Regions from separate parts of the Arthrobacter sp. FB24 genome, predicted to be linked through region 2. Evidence: predicted binding sites of a transcription regulator. Region 2 holds the regulator's gene; the other holds the start of a gene.
The links. The regulator HrcA, encoded in region 2, represses chaperone genes, less so after heat shock. The targets are predictions, from matches to a motif close to TTNGCACTCGNNNNNNNCGAGTGCNAA.
Positions count from the first base shown of each region.

Region 1: a site for HrcA is predicted at 2,660-2,686, ahead of groES (co-chaperone GroES). Genes of this name have one in related genera too.

Region 1 is NC_008541.1:3,251,014-3,255,392, reverse strand. Features, by position in the region: gene ARTH_RS14680 (glycoside hydrolase family 3 N-terminal domain-containing protein) at 1-37, shown strand, start outside; gene ARTH_RS14675 (shikimate 5-dehydrogenase) at 96-926, shown strand; gene ARTH_RS14670 (class I SAM-dependent methyltransferase) at 940-2,184, opposite strand; gene ARTH_RS14665 (hypothetical protein) at 2,240-2,638, shown strand; gene groES (co-chaperone GroES) at 2,845-3,138, shown strand; gene groL (chaperonin GroEL) at 3,218-4,379, shown strand, end outside.
Region 2 is NC_008541.1:2,513,783-2,518,161, reverse strand. Features, by position in the region: gene hemW (radical SAM family heme chaperone HemW) at 1-130, shown strand, start outside; gene ARTH_RS11320 (DUF4870 domain-containing protein) at 170-589, opposite strand; gene ARTH_RS11315 (DUF3097 domain-containing protein) at 757-1,608, opposite strand; gene hrcA (heat-inducible transcriptional repressor HrcA) at 1,853-2,866, shown strand; gene dnaJ (molecular chaperone DnaJ) at 2,961-4,088, shown strand; gene ARTH_RS11300 (16S rRNA (uracil(1498)-N(3))-methyltransferase) at 4,091-4,379, shown strand, end outside.

The DNA.
Region 1 (4,379 bases), 740 kb from region 2:
CGCCGTCGGCCCCCACGCCCCCGGAAGCGGGTGCTGACGCCCCTGCCGTGTGGCGTAACAGTGCTGCCCGGGCTCCGGGGGCGTTTAATGGACGAGTGCCAATTCTGAATAAAGACATGACCCTGTGCATCTCGCTCTCGGCCCGGCCGAGCAACAACGGGACCCGCTTCCACAACCATCTTTACGAGCAGCTGGGCCTGAACTGGATCTACAAGGCGTTCGCGCCAACGGACCTGGCCCAAGCCATCGCCGGCGTCAGGGGCCTGGGCATCCGGGGCTGCGCTGTGTCCATGCCGTACAAGGAAGACGTCATCGCGCTGGTCGACGTCATGGACCCCTCCGCCAAGGCCATCGATTCCGTTAACACGATCGTGAATGACGGAGGCCGGCTCACGGCGTACAACACCGACTACACGGCCATCGAGCAGCTGCTGCAGCGTAACGCCGTCCCCACCAACTATTCAGTGCTGCTCAAGGGTTCCGGGGGCATGGCCAAAGCCACCGCCGCCGCCCTCCGTGACGCAGGCTTCACGGACGTCACCATCGTGGCCCGGAACGAGGCATCCGGTAAGCCGCTGGCGGACCTCTACGGATTCAAGTGGAGGCCCGAGCTCCCGGCGGCGGACGCCGGCGGCACGGCGGACATGATCATCAACGTCACGCCCGTCGGCATGGCGGGAGGGCCGGATGCTGACTCGCTGTCCTTCCCGCAGGAGGCCGTGGACGCCGCGAAAGTGGTGTTCGACGTCGTTGCGCTGCCCGCCGAGACGCCGCTCATCAAGGCGGCCCGCGCTGCCGGCAAGACCGTGATCACCGGAGCGGAAGTGGCCACCATCCAGGCCCTGGAGCAGTTTGTGCTGTACACCGGTGTCCGGCCCACGGACGAGCAGGTCCGGGCGGCGGAAGAGTTCATGCGGGCCCAGTAGCTTTGGGCCGCAGCTAGACCCGGGGCTGCACAGGCTCCACCGAGATGGCCACCCGGTCCTCGCCGATCCTGGTGAGGACCAGGGTGGCTGTCTTTTTGCCCTTCGAACCCTTGCCGCCGTTTTTTCCTCCGGCAAAGAGCTGCTTGCGGAGTTCTTCCGGGGTGACGGACGTGCCGCGCTTCTTGATGTCCAGCACGCCGATGTTGTTCTGCTTCACCCAGGCCTTGAGGGCCTTGACGTTGAACGGCATGACCTCAAGGACCTTATAGGCCCTGGCAAACGGGGTGTCCACGAGCTCGGGGGCACAGATGTAGGCAATGTGCTCATCCAGGAGGTGGCCGCCCAGCCGGGCAGCGACATCCGCCACGAGCCCGGCCCGGATGACGGCTCCGTCCGGTTCGTACAGGTATCCCTCCACAGGACCCACGGGCGCCACCGGGCCGCCGTCGAACTCTTCCGCGCTGGTGATTTCCGCCGCGCCCTGCGGGCCCAGCAGCAGCGCCGCCCGCCGGATGCCGGGCCGGCTGACCGCGTTGAACCACAGCGTCACTTCGGTGACGTCGCCGCCCACGGACACCCACTGCGCTTCGCAGCCGGCGGGGACGGAATCATGCGGGATGCCGGGACCCATCTTTACGCCCACGGCCCGCCCGGACTCAGCGAGGGACTTCACGAAGGACAGCGGCGGGGAGAATTCCTCCGGATCCCAGATCCGCCGCGTGCCGGACGTCGAGGTGGTGCGGCGGGCCGGATCCAGCCAGACGCCGCCCACGCCCTCGAGCGGGACGGAGGTCGCATCGGAGTGGACCACGCTGGCGTGCGGGAAAGGAATCAGGTTCATGGTGGCGCAGGCAGCGGTGGTCTCATCCATTTCCACGGCGGTAACCCTGATGTCCATGGAGGCCAGGGCCATCGAATCGGCACCCAGCCCGCAGCCGAGATCGGCCACATGCTCGATCCCGGCGGACGCGAACCGTTCTGCGTGCCGGGCGGCGACGTTGAGGCGGGTGGCCTGCTCCAGCCCGGCGGGCGTGAAGATCATCTGCCGGGCGAATTCGCCGAATTTGGCCTCGGCCTTGGTCCGCAGCCTGGACTGGGTGAGGACGGCGGACACCAGTGCGGGGGAGTGGCCGGCCTTCCGGAGCGACTCGTTGAGCCGGAACGCGTCGTCCTCCCGGTAGGGCCCCAGCGACGCCAGCAGCTCCCAGCCTTCGCTGGTCAGGAGCGGGGCGATCAGGTCCTGCAATGCGTCAGCCATGTCATCAAGCCTAATCGAGGAGCCCTGCACCCGCGGTGCGGCTAGGGTTGAAGGCATGGAAGACAGCGCAGTGCAGCAGCCACCCGTCGATGACCAGGGCAATGACCGCCCGCAGCACACCGGACTTGCCAAATATGCCCGGACTGCGCTGATCGCCGGTTCCGCCATCGCCGTGGTCTGCCTGGCACTTCTGGTCATCATCTTCTTCCTGGATTCCTTCAACGCAACGGTGTACTCGGTGGGCGGCAAGAACATCCAGGACGCCACCGACGAGGCTCGGGAAATCCGCGAGTCCTATGCGGCAGTCCGAACGGGCGGCCTCGTGTTCCTCATTGCCTCTGTGGTTACGGCGCTCGCCGCCGCCGTCCTGCTTTACCGGAACCGCAACGTTACGAACGACGACGACACGGACGACGGTGACGACGTCGATTTTGAGGACCTGGCAGGGCGCTAGCCGTTCACCGGGGACGAAATTCTGGCACTCGCCTTGACCGAGTGCTAACCACTTACATAGAGTCATCATTAGCACTCTCCCTAGGAGGGTGCTAACACATGAAGAACTGCCAGCCACGCTGCTGCCGGCACCGCGACGACGGTTTGTATGCTCAGGCGCAACAGTTTTCCAGTCCATAAATTTGCTGACGTAAAGGAGAGGTCCGAGTGTCGGTCTCTATTAAGCCTCTTGAGGATCGTATTGTTGTCCGCCCGCTCGAAGCAGAGCAGACCACGGCTTCCGGCCTGGTTATCCCGGACTCCGCGCAGGAGAAGCCGCAGGAAGGTGAAGTTGTTGCAGTCGGCCCCGGCCGCTTTGAAGATGGCAACCGCGTTCCGGTCGACGTAGCCGTTGGCGACGTCGTTATCTACTCCAAGTACGGTGGAACCGAAGTCAAGACCGGCGGCACCGAGTACCTCGTGCTGTCCGCCCGCGACGTTCTGGCGATCGTCGTAAAGTAACTCTTGGACCCCCGCGCAGCCGTTTCGTCGTTAGCGATGAATCTGCTGCGCGGGGTTTCTGTCTTGAAAGGACAAAACCATGGCAAAGCAGCTTGCGTTTAACGACGCTGCCCGCCGGTCGCTTGAAGCCGGCATCGATAAGCTCGCCAACACTGTCAAGGTGACGCTTGGCCCGCGCGGCCGCAACGTCGTGCTGGACAAGAAGTGGGGCGCTCCCACCATTACGAACGACGGCGTGACCATCGCCCGCGAAGTCGAACTGGATGACCCGTTCGAGAACCTCGGCGCGCAGCTGGCCAAGGAAGTCGCCACCAAGACCAACGATGTTGCCGGCGACGGCACCACCACCGCCACCGTGCTGGCACAGGCACTGGTCAAGGAAGGCCTGCGCAACGTGGCGGCTGGCGCCGCCCCGGGCCAGATCAAGCGCGGCATCGAGGTTTCCGTCGAAGCCGTCGCAGCACGCCTGCTGGAGAACGCCCGCCCTGTCGAAGGCTCCCAGGTTGCGAACGTTGCAGCCATCTCCGCCCAGAGCGACGAGATCGGCGAGCTCCTGGCCGAGGCTTTCGGCAAGGTCGGCAAGGATGGTGTGATCACCATCGAGGAGTCCTCCACCACGCAGACCGAGCTCGTCCTCACCGAGGGCATGCAGTTCGACAAGGGCTACCTTTCCCCGTACTTCGTCACCGACGCGGAACGCCAGGAGGCAGTCCTCGAAGACGCCCTTATCCTGATCAACCAGGGCAAGATCTCCTCGGTGCAGGAATTCCTGCCCCTCCTGGAGAAAGCGCTGCAGAGCTCCAAGCCGCTGTTCATCATTGCCGAGGACGTCGAGGGCGAGGCCCTGTCCACGCTCATCGTCAACCGCATCCGCGGCACCCTGAACGTCGTTGCCGTCAAGGCTCCGGGCTTCGGTGACCGCCGCAAGGCCATGCTGCAGGACATCGCCACCCTCACCGGTGCGCAGGTTGTCTCCCCGGAACTGGGCCTCAGCCTTGATTCCGTTGGCCTCGAGGTGCTGGGCACGGCCCGCCGCATCACGGTGACCAAGGACAACACCACCATTGTTGACGGCGCCGGCACGGCCGAGGACGTAGCGGCACGCGTTGCCCAGCTGCGCGCCGAGCTGACCCGCACCGACTCCGACTGGGACAAGGAAAAGCTCCAGGAGCGCCTGGCCAAGCTGGCCGGCGGCATCGGTGTGATCAAGGTTGGCGCAGCCACCGAGGTGGAGCTGAAGG
Region 2 (4,379 bases):
GCAGGCCGTCGCCGGACTGATCGCAGACGGCCTGGTGGATCCCGCCGCGGCATTTCGGGGCAGGCTCGTGCTCACCCTGAAAGGCAGGCTGCTCGCGGACGCCGTAGTCAGAAGGATCCTGCCCGACTAATCCGGTTACCTTGGCCGGCCGGTTGGTCGGCCCTATGGCTTACTTGATCCAGCGCAGGTTGAAGTCGTAGCGGTGGGGCTGGCCACGGTTGACGTGGATACCGGCCGCCACGGAGAAGCAGGTTACAGCGATCCAGATCAGCGTGGCCAGCACTGCGAAGATGTTACCCACCACCGGCAGCATCACCAGGATGTTGCAGATGACGGCGGCGATTGTGGGAGGCAGGGTGAAGTTCAGCGCTTCCTTGGACTCCTGTGCCGTGAACGGGCCGCGGTCCTTGAAAATCAGGTAGATCAACAGCGACGGGACGCACCCGAGGATGCCGCCGAAGTGTGCGAGGGTTGCCCACTGCCGGTCTTCGTTGGCCGTCAGCGGCAGGGCATTGGCGGGGACACCATGATACTGGGGCTGGCCATGGCCGGCCTGGTTGTCCCGTTGTTCACGTGCGTCTTCTGCCACGGTGTCGTCCTTCGGATTGCAGTGGTGCGGTGGTTCCCGGAAAAGCGGGCGCTGCCTCAACAGCAACAACCGCCGTATCAAGAATACTGGGTCAGGGGTGCATTCGAAGAGTTCAACAGGCGCCCTCGGCACTGCGTACTTCCGTCAACAGGCTTGTGCTCTTCCACCTAGGGCACTGTGAGGAAGTCGATGACCTCTTCCACCCGGCCCAGCAGGGACGGTTCCAGGTCCGCGTAGCTGCGGACTGCCCCGAGCAGTTTCTGCCAGCCCAGGCCGATGTCCTCCTTGGTCTCGTGGGGCCAGCCGAAGGCCGTCAGGATGCCGGTTTTCCAGTCCATGCCCCGGGGGATGACCGGCCATGCGTCAATGCCCAGGACGGCGGGCCGGATGGCCTGCCACACGTCCACGTAGGGGTGGCCCACAATCAGCACGTTTCCGGCGGCGCCGGGGGACGCCATCACGGCATCGGCAATCCGTGATTCCTTTGAGTCGGCAACCAGGTGGTCCACCAGCACCCCCAGCCGGCGGCCCGGGCCGGGCCGGAACGCGGCAACCGCCGCTGTGAGGTCGTCAATGCCGTGCAAAGGTTCGACGACGATGCCCTCCACGCGGAGATCGTCACCCCAGACTTTTTCCACGAGTTCGGCGTCGTGCTTGCCTTCCACCCAGATGCGGCTGGCCTTGGCCACCTGGGCGCGCTGGCCTTCCACCCGCACGGAACCGGAGGCCGTCCTTCCGGATCCGGCAGAGGCTGCCTGCGGCCGGGGCGCCGGGGGCATCAGCCGGATCGGCAGGCCCTCCAGGAGGAACCCGTAGCCGAGCCGGAACGTGCGTGATTTGCCCCGCCGGTCCTCCAAGGCAACAACATGCATTCCGCCGGACTTCTCCACCCTGGTAACGGCCCCCACCCAGCCGGACTGCACGTCTTCGAGCACCATGCCGCGTTCGACCGGCACTTCGGGCAGCTCGGATTTCCGGGGAGCGGTGATGTCCTGCGGGCCCCAGTTCTGGTACGACATCGGATAGACACAGCCTTGCGCTAGAAAAAATAAACAGGAGAAGTGAACAGGGCGTCTGTAGGTTCACGGCAGTGCACGTCCAGTCCCGCTCCCGGGTTTCGCCAGGAGCGGTACCAATGCTAACAACGCGGCGACTCATATTAGACTGGTTAGCACTTAGACATGTCGAGTGCTAACGGATAACGGGACATGCGCCCGGCGCAGCGCCGGGCCGCGCACCGGGAAAGCCGATCGGAGGTGGAGAATGAGCGAGCCACGCAAGCTTGAAGTATTGCGGGCCATCGTGGAGGACTACGTCCATTCCCGCGAACCTGTGGGCTCCAAGGCACTGGTTGAGCGGCATCACCTGGGAGTCTCCAGTGCCACCATCCGCAACGACATGGCGGCGTTGGAAGACGAAGGCCTCATCACGGCGCCGCACACCAGTGCCGGCCGGATCCCCACGGACAAGGGCTATCGGCTTTTCGTCGACCAGATATCAGCCGTCAAGCCGCTGTCGCAGGCCGAACGCCGGGCTATCCAGACGCTCCTGGAAGGGTCGGAGGACCTGGACGACGTCCTGGAGCGCACCGTGCGGCTGCTATCCCAGCTGACCAACCAGGTGGCCGTAGTGCAGTATCCGCACCTCAGCCGCGCCATGGTGCGGCATATCGAGTTTGTGCTGCTCGCGCCGCGGCAGGTGCTGATCGTGCTGATCGCGGACACCGGCAAGGTCGAGCAGCGGGTTATCGACGTCGGCCAGGAACTCGGCGATGATGCCCTCGCCGGCCTCCGCGCGCGGTTCCTGAAAAGCCTGGCGGGGACACCCCTGAGCCTGCTCCCGCAGGCGCTGCCCGCCGTCGTCGCCGGTTGTGAACCGTCACGCCGGCATGCCGCCCAGGCGCTGGCCCGTGGCCTGGATGCCCTGGCCAGCAGCAGCCGCGAGGAGCGGATGGTCATGGCCGGCACGGCGAACCTCGCGCGGTCCAACGTTGACTTCCCGCTGAGTATCGGCCCGGTCCTCGAAGCACTCGAGGAGCAGGTGGTCATGCTCCGCCTGCTCAGCGATATGGCCCAGGACCCCCGCGGTGTCACTGTCAGCATCGGCAGGGAGAACCCTTACGACGGACTCGCGGAAGCCTCGGTGGTAGCCACAGGCTACGGTCCCGGCTCCAGCGCCAAGGTGGGCGTACTCGGCCCGACCCGGATGGACTATCCCACAACCATGGCCGCGGTCCGTGCCGTGGCCCGCTACCTTTCCAGGATCCTTGGGCCGTGACCGGTCCTACATCAGCCAACCAGGCCTCCGTGTCCCGGCTTCCGGGGCGCAGCAGCAGCACCACAGGCAGTACAACCAGGAAGAGATACGAACTTTGAGCAGCCACTACGACGTTCTTGGAGTCTCACCCGAAGCGACGGGCGAAGAGATCAAGAAGGCCTACCGAAAGCTTGCGCGCACCCTGCACCCGGATGTGAACCCCGGTGAGGATGCCTCGGACCGCTTCAAGGCTGTCACCCACGCCTACGAAGTCCTTTCCGACCCGCAAAAGCGCCGGGTCTACGACACGACCGGCAACGAGAACGGCACCGATAACGGCTTCGGCGGCGCCGGCTACTCGGGACAGGGCTTTGCCTTCCAGGACATCTTCGACACCTTCTTCGGCGCCGGCGGTTCGTCCGGTCCGGCCTCGCGGGTCCGCCGCGGGCAGGACGCCCTCATCAGCGTCCGCATCGACCTTCGCGATGCCGTCTTCGGCGTGAACAAGAAGCTTGAGGTGGACACGGCCGTTACGTGCCCCACCTGCGAGGGATCCTGCTGCCAGCCCGGGGCCCACCCGGTGCGCTGCGACATCTGCGGCGGAAGCGGCCAGGTTCAGCGGGCCGTTCGTTCCATCCTGGGCCAGGTCATGACGGCTGCCCCCTGCGGTTCCTGCGAAGGCTTCGGAACCGTCATCAAGGATCCCTGCAACGAGTGCAACGGCCAGGGCCGCATCCGCAGCCGCCGTTCGCTGACGGTCAAGGTCCCCGCCGGCGTCGCCACCGGAACCCGCATCCAGCTCGGCGGGCAGGGCGAAGCCGGCCCGGCCGGCGGCCCCTCAGGCGACCTGTACGTGGAGATCCGCGTGAATAACGACGCCACGTACGTGCGTGACGGCGACGACCTTCACGCCACCCTGCACATTCCCATGACCGCCGCCGCCCTTGGCACCGAGCTCAGCCTGGACACCTTCGACGGCCAGCAGGAAATCGACGTCAAGGCGGGCACCCAGTCCGGCGAGGTCATCACCCTGCGCGGGCTCGGCGTTACCCATCTCCGGGGCTACGGCCGCGGCGACCTGAAGGTTCACCTGCAGGTCGAAACCCCGACGAAGCTGGATGCCGCCCAGGAAGACCTGCTCCGGCAGCTCGCCAAACTGCGGGGCGAGCAGTACACCGAGGGAAAACTCACCGCCAGCGGGGGAGTTTTTGCCAAGCTGCGGGACCGGTTCGGTAACCTGTAGCGGTGAGCAACCCGGTCTTTTTCGCAACCCCGGGAGCCCTGGACGAACAGGTTCCCGGTTCGCACTTTGTCCTCCAGGGTGCTGAGGCCCGGCACGCGATCACCGTCAAGCGGATCGCTGTGGGGGAGTCGGTTGACATCGCCGACGGCGCGGGCAAGAGGCTCACCGGCACCGTTGCGGCCGTCGACCAGGGCGAACTGACGGTGGAGTGTTCGGTCCTTGAAACTGAGGAGCGTCCGGACCTCCGCCTCGTCCTGGTGCAGGCGCTGGCCAAAGGCGACCGCGACGAAC